2 regions of the Solibacillus sp. FSL W7-1436 genome follow, and region 1 is predicted to be linked to the other one. Evidence: a T-box and tRNA genes for the amino acid it is inferred to sense, from the RefSeq annotation. Region 1 holds a T-box; the other holds one or more tRNA genes.
What was found. A T-box is a leader RNA that pairs with one kind of tRNA and senses whether it is charged. The one in region 1 lies ahead of MKX73_RS00410 (valine--tRNA ligase), so its partner is inferred to be a tRNA-Val.

Region 1 (7,072 bases):
GACCACGGGCATTGTGGTGTCATTGAAGGCGATCAAGTTTTGAATGATCCATCACTTGATGTGCTGGCGCGTACAGCGATTTCTCAAGCAAAAGCCGGTGCCGATATCATTGCACCATCGAACATGATGGACGGGTTTGTAACGGCGATTCGTGCTGGATTGGATTCAGCAGGCTTCCAGCATATTCCGATCATGTCTTATGCGGTAAAATATGCTTCAAGCTATTACGGACCATTCCGTGAAGCGGCAGAAGGAGCACCACAGTTCGGTGACCGCAAAACATATCAAATGGATCCTTCCAATCGAATGGAAGCAATTCGCGAAGCAACGTCGGACGTTGAAGAAGGTGCAGATTTCCTGATCGTAAAACCGGCATTAGCGTATATGGATATTATCCGAGATGTGAAAAACAGCTTCCCGTTACCTGTTGTGGCGTATAATGTATCAGGCGAATATTCAATGGTAAAAGCAGCTGCGCAAAATGGCTGGATCGATGAAAAAGCGGTTGTGCTGGAAACATTATTAGGTATGAAGCGTGCAGGTTCGGATTTAATCATTACTTATCATGCAAAAGACGTCTGTCGTTGGTTGGAGGAAAAATAATATGCGTAGTTACGAAAAGTCAAAAGCAGCATTTACAGAAGCGGTTGATTTAATGCCAGGCGGAGTAAACTCTCCAGTACGAGCATTTAAATCAGTAAACTTGGATCCGATATTTATGGATTCGGGCAAAGGTGCAGTAATTAAAGACATTGATGGCAATGAATATATTGACTATGTTTTATCATGGGGTCCTTTAATTTTAGGACATGCACACCCGGAAGTTGTTTCGGCTATTCAGGATCAGGCAGCTAAAGGTGCGTCATTCGGTGCCCCTACTGTTTCAGAAAACAAATTGGCAAAGCTTGTAATGGACCGTTTGCCATCAGTGGAAATGATTCGTTTTGTATCATCAGGTACAGAAGCAACAATGTCTGCACTACGCTTAGCGCGTGGATTTACTGGGCGTGACAAAATTTTGAAATTTGAAGGTTCATACCATGGTCATGGGGATTCACTGCTCATTAAAGCAGGTTCAGGTGTAGCGACACTTGGTTTACCGGACTCACCGGGTGTTCCGGCCGATATTGCCAAAAACACATTAACGGTTGCTTATAATGATCTGGAATCTGCAAAATTAGTATTCGAAAAATTCGGCGCTGATTTAGCTGCAGTTATTTTAGAACCGGTTGCCGGAAATATGGGTGTTGTTCCACCACAGCCAGGTTTCCTTGAAGGGTTGCGTAAACTGACAGAAGAAAATGGAACGGTTTTAATTTTCGATGAAGTTATGACAGGATTCCGTGTAGACTATGGCTGTGCCCAGGAATATTACGGAATTAAACCTGACCTTACTTGTTTAGGCAAAGTAATCGGTGGAGGTTTACCGGTTGGTGCATTTGGCGGAAAGCGCGAAATTATGGAGAAAATCGCTCCGGCGGGTCCTATTTACCAGGCAGGTACATTATCAGGTAACCCGTTAGCGATGACAGCCGGCTATGAAACATTAAGCCGTCTGAACAAAGACTCATATGAATACTTCCGCAAACTGGGAGATCAGTTGGAAGAAGGTTTCCGTGCGGCAGCGACGAAATACAATATTCCGCATACAGTAAATCGTGCAGGGTCGATGATTGGTTTCTTCTTCACGAACGAAGATGTTATCGATTTTGAATCGGCGAAAAGTTCGGATTTAGAGCTGTTTGCAGAATACTTCAAGCTAATGGCCGAAGAAGGAATTTTCCTGCCGCCATCACAATTTGAAGGATTATTTATTTCAACTGCGCATACAGAAGAACATATCGCAAAAACAGTTCAGGCATTCCATAATGTCTTTGAAAAATTAGCGAGATAATCTCATAAATAAATCATAAATTCCCTTTCTACGCATAATGTAAGCGTAGGGAGGGGATTTTTTATGCAACAGTGGGAAATGAAAGAGACATTTACATTTCCAAAGCAATTAGGAAATGTTCAAGAGAATTCTAAAATAGTAGTTGAACCGAAATGGCATGAAGAGATTAGCGAAGATTCCGTCGTAGTAAGAGGAATTTATGTAGTAAAAGGAAATATTCAATTTGATCATGTAGCACGCGAGGATGAAATTGAGGATGGTATCTATATCGAACATATGGATATTGAAAAAGATCAAGGCTATTTCGAATACGCCCTGCCTTTTTCAGTAGATTTTCCAAATGATGATATTCAAACTGTTTCGCTTCGCATAGAGGATATTAAAGTAGAGCCGAATAATGGCTACTGTTCATGCAGCTGGGCAGTCCATTGCGATGTGGAAAAGAAAGTACAAGCAGTTGCTGAAGTAGAAAAGCCGGCACCGGTTAAAGAAGTCGTTGTCGAACAGCCTAAAGAAGAGGAAAAACCCCGACTTCAAGCGGAGAAGGAGATTGAATCAACGCAGATGCCCCAAACCGTTCCCCATGAGCTTGATTTTCTGGAACAGCTGGCAGATGCATATAGCCGCGTGCAAATACAATTGAAAAAATAAAAAAATGTTCCGTAAGAATTGATGCTTACGGAACATTTTTTGCGATTTCAAATAAAATCAGTGAGCAATAAGTAAGTAAATAAAATTAGAATGGCCAGCAATAATATATCACCCGTTGTCGGAAGGAAGACCGTTCGAACCGCCTGGAAAATCGTAATCGGCAAAATACAATGGCGCATAAAGAAACGGAATTTCCGAAGCCATGGGGGCAATAAATAAGGATTGTAGTTTTTTCGCAATGTCCAAACTCCTTTTGCATAGTATATGTGAAGAGCGCAAATAACGTGTTAAAGTATATTCCCCATTCGTGCTTGATATTTCATTGAAAACAGCTTAAAATAAAGTGCAACTATATAATTGAAGCGAAGATTAGGAAGAGTATGTATGAGATCGATGGCAAGAGAGGAAACGGCAGCTGAAAAGTTTCTCCATCAACCATGCAGAAGGTAGCCTAGGAGCTGACTTAGTGAACTACTAGTAGCTAGGATCCGGTTAAACACCGTTATCGAATGAAGTGCCGAAAAGCTTAATGAAAATTATGCGAGCGTATGACGGGACAAAGGCTTAAAAGAAAGCGTTTGTCAGTCAAGAAACGACGAAGCGAAGCAACCGCAGTGAACATTTGGTTCATGAGGATTGCTGAGTGAGGAGTGACGAAGAATACGAACGCTTGACTTAAGCCGCTCGGAAATAAAGGTGGTACCGCGAATTAACTCCCTCGTCCTTTTTTAAGACGAAGGGAGTTTTTTTATGTCCAATAATAAGGTGACAAAGGAGAGATTCATCATGACGGAAATTACAATGCCAACAAAATACGATCCGCAGCAAACTGAAGCCGGCCGCTATGAATGGTGGTTAAAAGGCAAGTTTTTCGAAGCAGATCCAACAAGCGATAAGGAACCATATTCTATTGTTATCCCGCCGCCAAACGTAACAGGCAAACTGCATCTTGGCCACGCTTGGGATACAACATTGCAAGATATTCTAATTCGTATGAAACGCATGCAAGGGTATGATGCACTATGGTTGCCAGGTATGGACCATGCGGGTATTGCGACACAGGCAAAAGTTGAGGAAAAATTACGCGGTGAAGGTATTTCCCGCTATGACCTTGGCCGTGAAAAGTTCCTTGAAAAAACATGGGAATGGAAAGAAGAATATGCTTCTCACATCCGTGCACAATGGTCGAAGTTAGGTTTGGGCCTAGACTATACTAAAGAGCGTTTCACACTTGATGAAGGCTTATCTGATGCAGTAAAAGAAGTATTCGTTAAATTATACGAAAAAGGCTATATTTACCGCGGTGAGCGTATTATTAACTGGGACCCGGCTGCCAAAACAGCCCTTTCAGACATCGAAGTAATCCATAAAGAAGTAGAAGGCGCATTTTATCATATGGAATACCCGCTTGCTGATGGTTCTGGTAAATTACGCGTTGCAACAACTCGCCCGGAGACAATGCTAGGTGACTCTGGTGTAGCTGTACACCCGGAAGATGAGCGCTATGCACACTTAGTAGGGAAAACAGTTATTTTACCTATCGTAGGTCGTGAAATTCCGATCGTTGCAGATGACTACGTAGATATGGAATTCGGTACAGGTGTTGTGAAAATGACACCAGCACATGACCCGAACGACTTTGAAGTTGGGAACCGTCATGACCTGGAACGTATTTTAGTGATGAACGAAGATGGTACAATGAATGACTTAGCCGGCAAATATGCGGGTATGGATCGTTTCGAATGCCGTAAGCAAATCGTTGCAGATTTACAAGAAGCAGGCGTATTAATCGAAATCGAGCCACATGTACACCAAGTTGGACATTCAGAGCGTACGAATGCTGTTGTAGAACCATATCTTTCTAAACAGTGGTTCGTAAAAATGGCTCCACTTGCTGAAGAAGCGCTAAAAATGCAGGCTGATGAAAACGAAAAAGTAAACTTCGTACCAAATCGTTTTGAAAACACATATAACCGCTGGATGGAAAATATCCATGACTGGTGTATTTCCCGTCAATTATGGTGGGGACATCAAATCCCGGCTTGGTATAACAAAGAAACAGGCGAGCTTTATGTAGGTAAAGAAGCACCCGAAGATGCCGAGAATTGGACACAGGACGAAGATGTTCTTGATACATGGTTCTCATCTGCTTTATGGCCGTTTTCTACAATGGATTGGCCAAATGAAGAATCTGAAATGTTCAAGCGCTACTACCCGACAAATACGTTAGTAACGGGCTATGACATCATCTTCTTCTGGGTAAGCCGTATGATTTTCCAAGGGAAAGAATTTACAGGCGAGCGTCCATTTAAAGATGTTTTAATCCATGGTTTAGTTCGTGATGCTGAAGGACGCAAAATGTCCAAATCACTTGGTAACGGGGTTGACCCGATGGATGTAATCGACCAATATGGTGCGGATTCATTGCGTTACTTCCTTGCAACAGGTTCATCTCCAGGTCAGGATCTACGTTACTCTACAGAAAAAGTGGAATCTACATGGAACTTCGTAAATAAAATCTGGAATGCTTCTCGTTTTGCATTGATGAACATGGAAGGCCTGACATATGAGCAAATCGATTTAACAGGTAACCTTTCAACAGCGGATAAATGGATTCTTTCACGCTTGAATGAAACAATTGACCGTGTGACAACATTATCTGATAAATACGAGTTCGGTGAAGTAGGCCGTGAACTATACAACTTCATTTGGGATGACTTCTGTTCATGGTATATCGAAATGGCGAAATTGCCATTATACGGTGAAGACGAAGCGGCTAAATTAACGACACGTTCAGTACTTGCTCACGTTTTAGACAACACGATGCGTTTACTGCACCCATTCATGCCTTTCGTAACAGAAGAGATTTGGCAGCACTTGCCGCATGAAGGTGAGTCCATTACAGTTGCTGCATGGCCGACTGTAAATCCGGCATTCAACTTCACTGCAGAAGCAGGCGATATGCAGCTGTTAATGGATATTATCCGTGCTGTACGTAATATTCGCGCAGAAGTGAATACACCAATGAGCAAAAAAGTACCGATGACAATTTCAGCAAAAGATGAACAAACATCGGCAGTGCTTGAAGTGAACAAAGGCTATATTGAAAAATTCTGTAACCCGGATGGCTTAACAATCGGGGCAAATCTTGAAGCTCCGGCTCAGGCGATGTCAGCAGTTGTTTCAGGTGCAGAAATCTTCATGCCACTTGCAGGCTTAATCAATATTGAAGAAGAAATCGCACGTCTTGAAAAAGAGCTCGACAAATGGGCGAAAGAAGTCAAATTAGTTTCCGGAAAGCTATCGAATGAACGATTCGTTTCAAAAGCACCGGAAGCATTAGTAGCAACAGAGCGCGAAAAACTTGCGGATTATGAAGCAAAATACGCAACAGTTGAAAAACGCATTGCAGAACTGAAAAATATGTAATGCCTAAGAGAGGTACCGTATAACGGTGCCTCTTTCTTTTAATTCAGCTATAATAAAACAGATTACATATTAGCGGTATTAGGGAGAGAACATAATGTTTCAAACAATGGAGCAATGCACAGATTTTATTTTTAAATTAAAGGCAAGCCAATATAAAGGGGAGCCCTTACAGTCAGCGAAGATCATTCTGGAGGCGCTCGGCAACCCGGAACAAAAAACAAAATTCATCCATTTTGCAGGTTCCAACGGTAAAGGTTCAACATTAAATGCGGCACGAGAGATTTTTATGGAGCACGGCTTAACGGTCGGTGCCTTCATATCTCCGCATCTTGAACGTGCCAACGAACGGGTGACAATCAACAAACAGCAAATTTCCGATGAAGATTTTTTGCGTATTGCAAATAAGATAGCGGAAATTATTGAAAAAAAAATGGACGGAAAATTCCCGAGCTTTTTTGAGTTCGTGACATTGCTTGCCCTAAAATACTTCTCGGAACAGCCATTGGATATCGCACTTCTTGAAACCGGTATTGGAGGGCGTTTGGACTCCACAAATGTTGTGACGCCGGAAGTGAGTGTGATTACAACAATTTCGCTTGAGCATACGGATATGCTCGGTGAGACATATGCTGAAATCGCAGCAGAAAAAGCAGGAATTATTAAGCAAGGTAAACCGGTCGTAGTCGGAGTGAAAAATGCGGAGGCGCTGGCGGTCATTCAGCACACAGCAGCACGGCTGCATGCTCCGATCTATACGTTGGGTGAACACTTTTATGTGGAGAATCAAAAAGGTGCTCATTTTGACTACCGGGGAAATATTAACATCGACAAAATTGAACTTGCCATGGCAGGGGAACACCAAATGGCCAATGCCGCGCTTGCCATTACGGCAGCACAATTATATCTTGAATTCTTTGATGCGCAAAAAGTAAAACTGGCCCTGCAGCATGCGAAGTGGGAAGGGCGTTTTGAAAGAGTGCGTCCCAATATTATTTTGGACGGTGCCCATAATTCTGAAGGGACAACTGCTCTCATCGATACATTAAAGGAAACTGCACCACATCTTAAAGTGAAGTTCGTCTATGCCGCGTTACAGGA
Region 2 (7,072 bases), 3.4 Mb from region 1:
GTACACATTTGCTTATGCACCAGAAGTATTAGAGTCTGTAGACAATTTACATGTAGACCGTGATTATTTTGTGAAGTTTAACTGCCCAGAGTTTACAAGTCTTTGTCCGATTACACAGCAACCGGATTTTGCAACGATGTATATTTCATACATTCCCGATAAAAAAATTGTGGAGAGTAAGTCGCTGAAATTGTATTTATTTAGTTTCCGCAACCACGGTGATTTCCACGAAGATTGTGTAAATATTATTATGAATGATTTAATTAAACTTTTAGATCCCCGCTATTTTGAAGTATGGGGCAAGTTTACGCCACGTGGAGGTATTTCAATCGATCCATGGTGCAACTACGGTCGTCCAGGTACGAAATATGAAGAAATAGCAAACTATCGTTTAATGAATCATGATTTATATCCTGAAAAAATTGATAATAGATAATTTTTTCTCAATACTTTGCTTGCAAAGAGCGGTTATTAACAACCCTCTATAAAAAACTAAGATCAACCAGTACTGCCTCTTAGTGCTGTTTTTGGTTTAAGAAAGAGGAGAAAAAGAATGAAACATGAGAAAGCCGTTGTTGTATTTAGTGGCGGGCAAGATAGTACAACGTGTTTGTTTTGGGCTTTAAAAAACTTTAAAGAGGTTGAAGTCGTTACTTTTGATTATGGACAACGGCATGCACTCGAGATTGAGTGTGCGAAACAGATTGCACAGGAGTTGAACGTACGACATCATATTTTAAATATGTCGCTCTTAAATCAGTTAGCACCGAATGCTTTGACGCGTGACGATATCGAAATACAAGAAGGCGTGGCAGGCGAGCTCCCCTCTACGTTTGTGCCAGGTCGTAATTTAGTTTTTTTATCTTTCGCAGGAATTTTAGCAAGCCAAATTGGCGCGAAGCATATTGTGACAGGTGTATGTGAAACCGATTTTAGTGGCTATCCAGATTGTCGCGATGCCTTTGTGAAATCCCTAAATGTCACATTAAATTTATCGATGGACACATCATTTGTTATTCATACGCCACTCATGTGGATTAATAAAGCCGAGACATGGGCTTTAGCAGATCAGCTAGGTGCGTTTGATTTTGTACGTCACAAAACATTGACATGCTATAACGGAATAATTGCGGATGGATGCGGGGAGTGCCCAGCATGTAAGCTTCGTCTGCAAGGAATGGAAGCTTATGAACAATCGTTAAAATAGGAGGATTTTATGATAAGAGTTTTACTTTATTTAGTATCAATTGTTACAGCAAATGTCGTAACCGCGAGATTTATGCCACTTGAATTCGGGATGTTTCTTGTACCGATGGGCTCCTTCTTTATTGGGGCGACATTTATTTTCCGAGACCTTGTTCAAAATAAATATGGCCGCAAAAAGACATACCTCTTTATTTTCCTAGCGTTAGTCTTATCAGCGGTGGTGTCTTATTCATTAGGAGATACATTAGTCATCGTCGCAGCTTCCGCCTTGTCATTTTTAGTAGCTGAAACGACAGATACAGAAATTTATACACGTTTAAAATTACCGATGGCGTGGCGTGTGTTTTATAGTGGAATTGTAGGCGGCTTGTTAGACTCAGTTATTTTTGTCGTTGTCGGCTTAAGTCCAATGGGTGCAGGCTTTATCCCTTGGGTAGCCGTCCCTGCAGCTATAGTGGGTCAAGTGATTGTAAAAATAGTCATGCAAATGATTGGCGCGGCTTTTTTAGCGCAAGGTTTAGTTTATAAAGAAAAGCGTCTCTCTAAAATGTCCGCCTGATTAATGTAATAATATGCTTAAGTATTTTTACCGCACTTACATTAGTTAAGCTGAACCGTCCCATAAGTAAATAAGGTTTTGAAAAAGCTTAAAGAACACGAATTATTCATGTTCTTTAAGCTCTTTTGTTATATGCTAACGGTAAGACTTAATGGTTGCAATATTGTTTCTGCGACATCTTCTTTTGAGATTTTTTGGAAGAATATTACTGCACGTCATTATCACAGGTGAAAGACACTACTTAACCTTATCAGAAGGTGTAGATAGCGTTAAAATTTCAAAGCGGTTAGGTCACGCCAACCCTAAAATCACATTGGAATTCTATGCACACCTATTGCCGAATGCAGATAATGACATTGCAGATATTTTTCACAACGCTATCCAAAGTAACACTAAATAATGGGGAAAAATCCTGCGGACAAATTGCGGACAAATCCAAAAGTTAAGGAGTAAGATAGAAAGTCTTCAAAAAAGAAAAAGCCAGCAAACATTGATATACCAACGTTTACGGGCACTTAAAATAATGGTCCCGACTGGTCTCGAACCAGCGACCCCCACCTTGTCGAGGTGGTGCTCTCCCAGCTGAGCTACAAGACCGCGATAAGAAACACCTATAACAATGTTCTTACCTGTTATTATAGCATCCACAGTGGGAGCGGTATATAGAAAACTGTTATATTTTTACTTTACTTTTAGAGAAACCTGCAATTTCCCCATAGATCAACGTCTTTTCTTTTTATCGTCTTTTAATAGAGCTTGTTTTTTATTTATTTTTTCCAGGGCGACATGGACGTGATATTTACTTTCTTCGATTTGAACGACATTTACGACCTTTCCTTTACGACCTTTTATTTTTAAATCCTCATCTACTTCAGGAATCCGTTCTAAACACTGACTCAGGACAGGCATATTATTTTCCAAATAATGAACAGCAAACAGCATGAATAAGCGCTCCTTATTAATTCAATTTTAGATTGTGTCAATTTATGAAGATTCCATGATCTATAGAACCTTCAAAAAATTAGATTGACCACCATAGTAGAAATGATTTCCGCATTTCAGTAATAGGATATGGTAACGAATGAATTGAGGTGTAGAAGGAATGACAAAAAAATGGGGTTTAATGGCGTTCTTTGCATTTGGACTGTATGTTGTTGCAATGTATTTGTATTTTTTCCATGGACAAAATAGCGGGATTCCAGCCGCTCTTCAAGGAACGGCTGCAGATCCAAGCACTTTTCTTACAACACAGGAGCTGTTATTAAGTGAAGAATTATCGAAAGTAAGAAATTTCCTGTTCTTTATTACAACTCCTTTGGAATGGCTGCTTTACTTCGTTATTTTAATTACGGGAATTTCACGTTTGTTCGAGAAATGGAGTGCTGAACAATTTAAATGGTCTGTATTCAGAACCGCAATGTATCTGTTCTTTCTGTCTCTGCTGTTGTTCATCCTTCAATTCCCGATGGACTATTATCGCTATACGCTCAGCAAAAGCTATGGGATCAGTACGCAAGTTTTTTCTTCGTGGATGCGGGAAAATATAATTGATTTTTGGCTGGATTTCGGGATGTCGGTCATCATAATTGCCGTTCTCTATTGGCTTATCAGAAAAAGTCCTAAAAAATGGTGGCTCTATGCATGGGCTTTAACTGTACCGTTTTCAATCTTCCTGATGTTTATTCAACCTGTCGTCATCGATCCGATCTACAATGATTTTTCTCCGTTAACAGATAAGGAGCTGGAGACGAAAATTCTATCTCTTGCTGAGCAGGCCGATATTCCATCTGACCATGTGTTTGAAGTGAATATGTCGGAGAAGACGAATGCTTTAAATGCCTATGTGACTGGAATCGGCGACAACTCCCGGATCGTGCTGTGGGATACGACCTTAAACCGGTTAACACATGATGAAATCCTCTTTATCATGGCACACGAGATGGGTCATTATTTGCTGAAGGATATTTATATTAACATCGCGGTCTATTTAGTTATGACGCTCATTGGACTATGGCTGATCGCAAAAATCATGCCTTGGATGATTCGCCGTTACGGACCAATCCTGAAAATTAAAGAAATGGGCAATTTGAATTCTTTGCCGTTGTTTTTGCTGATTTCATCATTTTTACTGTTCTTCTCCAGCCCATTGTCCAATGCGATATCACGTTATCAAGAAATCCGTGCAGATGAATTTGCAATCGAGCTGGTGGAAAATCCGGAAGCAGCGATTTCATCGTTTCAACAGCTGACGAAAGCCGGTCTTAGTGAAGTAAATCCGCCTGCACTTGTCAAATGGTTCCGCTATACGCATCCGCCAATGTTGGAAAGAATCGATAAAGTTGCCGAAGAAGTTGATGAGGATTAACCAAAAAACATGTATAATTAGTTTACTATATATATAAGAGCTTCAATTTTTTGCAATAAATTTTTGGGGGCATTGAAAGGAACGCGGCTATGGTCAAAAAAGAATGGATTGCACTTTTTCACAAAGAATTAAGGCAAGAAGCTGTAACACCAGGATTTATAAGAGAAGAAACAAACGATGTAGTTCGCCACATTTCGAAATTTAATGAAAACGGATTTATATTAGCTTCCAATGTAAATGAAAGGTCGGCAAGGGACGTGATTCGAAATGAGCTAAGTTATTTCGGTAACCTCAAGCAAGGTTTCGAATGGAAAGTGTACAGCTATGACAAACCTGATAATTTGACCGAAATACTTAAACAGGAAGGATTTACGATAGATGATCCAGAAGCACTTATGGTCATGAAATTAACGGATAGTCATCCTTTTCTTATAAATATCGATCTGCAGGCAGTGAAGGAAATTACGGATGAACAAGGCATCCAGGACCTTATTGTGCTGGAAGAGGCGATCTGGAATGGATCTCATAAAGAGCTTGGGGAAAGACTTTTGAGAGATAAACAAGATAATCCGGACTCGTTATATATTTATGGGTTTTATGAAGATGGCCGGCTTGTAAGCGCTGCTTGGATGTACTTGGAGAATAATTCGTCCTTTGCTAGCTTATGGGGAGGGTCAACGCTTCCGCAATACCGGGGCAATGGTTATTATTCAAAACTATTGGCCGTTCGTGCACAAAAAGCTTATGAGAAAGGGTATTCCTTCCTGACGGTAGATGCCAGTCCAATGAGCAGACCGATCCTTGAAAAGGCAGGTTTCAGTTGTCTAGCTTACTCGTATGGTTGCCAATCACCCAGTATTCCAGTGGCAGATTAGGATAGTGTGATCTAAATATTTTCATCAAGTTAAGCGCTACTCTTAAAAAGGATTAGCGCTTAATTTTTATTAACAGCAGTTGAATTTGATACACCCAAAGTAATACTGGATATTGTGTAAAAAAGTGTAGTAAAAGGAGGAATTTATATTGAACAAAGATCAAGAAACACCGGAAGCTAAAAGAGAAAGATTAAGGCAGCAAGAATTAAAGGGAAACCCGGCGGCGATGCATGGAGGAGGCCTTCAAGATCTGATCGGGGATTTAGGGTGGAAAGGTACAGGCATCCTTTTTCTTATAATCATCATCGCCATTGTAATTTATTTAGCATTTTTCAACTAGACGGTTTGATTAATTAATAGTGCACATAACTTACAAAAATATTCTTTTAGGCATATAAACGCGTACAGGAGAATTGCTTTGGTAAAATTACCTTATACATTGAATAATACGATTTCTAAAAAGGGGGATTTACCATTTCAATTAATTACTCGCCTCGGCTGGTTTTAATGGTACTTGCAGGACTCACACTGATCAGTTTGCCTTTTGTCAGACTAATTTTTCCTGTTTTCTATGTCCAAACATTTTTATATGATCCATCAGCAATCGTCCTTTTTCCGCATCGTTTAAATTTCACCCTGGTACTCGTGGCAAGTCTGTTATTATTTGTCGGATTCATCATCCCGTTAATCAGACAAAACAAATTCACTTATAGCCTGTTAGTTGCTTTTATTGCGGGGGCTATCTTTGTTTTTTATTTATCGGTTTTGAGTTATACATATATTGGAAAAGAAAGAGTTGTGTCGCATAATTTATTTGACGGGAAATCGTTCCAATGGACTGAAATTAAAGAAGTTGCGCTTGAGTACTACCAGGATGATACCGGCAGATATGAAGCATACAACTTTAAAGCAAATGACGGCAATTCCATTCGGATACCATTAAACGGCCACTTCCTATATGAGGATAAAAGCGAAATCTATAAAATAGCCAGACAAAACAATGTGTTGTTTATTGAACAGGAGAAAAATTAGCGCAGCCCACCCAATAAGACTTAAAATTCCGGAACACTTAATGATACAATAGTAGAATCTATCGAGATGGAGTGATGAATTGATGGAAATGTTGTATAATGGCGGTGGTGTTGGCGTGGTTGCGTTATTCGGGTTGTTACCAATTTTAATTAACTTAATGATCATTATTTTTGTAATCTATTTTATTGTGAAAGCGATAAAATTTATGGAAATGAAACAGAAATTAGATCAGGAAAAAAATGAAAAAATCGATCAGTTAATCCAACTGATGCACCAAAAGAAAAATGATAACATTTGATTAATGATGAGCATTTCGGTAATACATATTGCACAAACGAGCTTGTAGGAACAAGCTCGTTTTAGTTATGGTTGGAATCTTTAATATTGCTTCGAACTGACCAATTGCAGATCTTCATCAATTTTCAACATTACGCCATCCGCTAATAAAACCTCTAAAGGGAAAACTTCAGCATTCTTACTTGAGAAGAACCATGTACGGCCCTCATTTACGAATAAAAGGTAGGATGCATCTTCACGTGCTCCCATAAATGTTAACCCTTGTGCCGAAATTTCATTATGGTCCCGTTCAAAAATCGATACTTCATGAAACGTCGGTACGGATTTCAATTTATCCTTTACGACAATACTCATCTCCGACACCTTTTGAAGAGAGGAAGCGGTAAACGGTACCGCACTATGTCCAGCATCTGATAGGCGGCAAATAAATTCTACTATATTTCCTGCAGGGTCCTCAAAGTAGATGGATTTCGCGTCAATCCCTTCAAAGTAAACATCATCTTCACCTTGTTCTTGCGATAATGTTACTTTTCCTTTTGTCCATGCTTTCGCTTCTTCAAATTGATTTGAAGGGATATCAAAAGCAAAATGGTAGAATGGCTTTTCGTTTAAATGAGCCTTAATGAACGTGACTGCCGTTTCCCCAACATTCATTGTAAAGCGGTCTGCTTCTTCTGATAGTAGAGGGAATTGCAGCTTAGCCAAATAAAATTGTTTTGTTGCACCAAAGTTTGAAGC

Region 2: it encodes a tRNA-Val, which carries the amino acid that the T-box ahead of MKX73_RS00410 (valine--tRNA ligase) is inferred to sense. The anticodon was not compared.

What each region holds. Positions count from the first base shown of each region.
Region 1 covers NZ_JBBOWV010000001.1:75,070-82,141, reverse strand. Annotated here, with positions in the region: gene hemB (porphobilinogen synthase) at 1-603, shown strand, start outside; gene hemL (glutamate-1-semialdehyde 2,1-aminomutase) at 605-1,894, shown strand; gene MKX73_RS00420 (alanine racemase) at 1,958-2,545, shown strand; gene MKX73_RS00415 (hypothetical protein) at 2,593-2,784, opposite strand; T-box leader at 2,902-3,274, shown strand; gene MKX73_RS00410 (valine--tRNA ligase) at 3,332-5,974, shown strand; gene MKX73_RS00405 (bifunctional folylpolyglutamate synthase/dihydrofolate synthase) at 6,069-7,072, shown strand, end outside.
Region 2 covers NZ_JBBOWV010000001.1:3,448,946-3,456,017, reverse strand. Annotated here, with positions in the region: gene queF (preQ(1) synthase) at 1-436, shown strand, start outside; gene queC (7-cyano-7-deazaguanine synthase QueC) at 554-1,207, shown strand; gene MKX73_RS17090 (VUT family protein) at 1,220-1,765, shown strand; tRNA gene MKX73_RS17085 (tRNA-Val) at 2,290-2,362, opposite strand; gene MKX73_RS17080 (hypothetical protein) at 2,486-2,707, opposite strand; gene MKX73_RS17075 (M48 family metallopeptidase) at 2,868-4,130, shown strand; gene MKX73_RS17070 (GNAT family N-acetyltransferase) at 4,220-5,005, shown strand; gene MKX73_RS17065 (DUF6366 family protein) at 5,154-5,345, shown strand; gene MKX73_RS17060 (hypothetical protein) at 5,513-6,037, shown strand; gene MKX73_RS17055 (hypothetical protein) at 6,117-6,335, shown strand; gene MKX73_RS17050 (glyoxalase) at 6,416-7,072, opposite strand, start outside.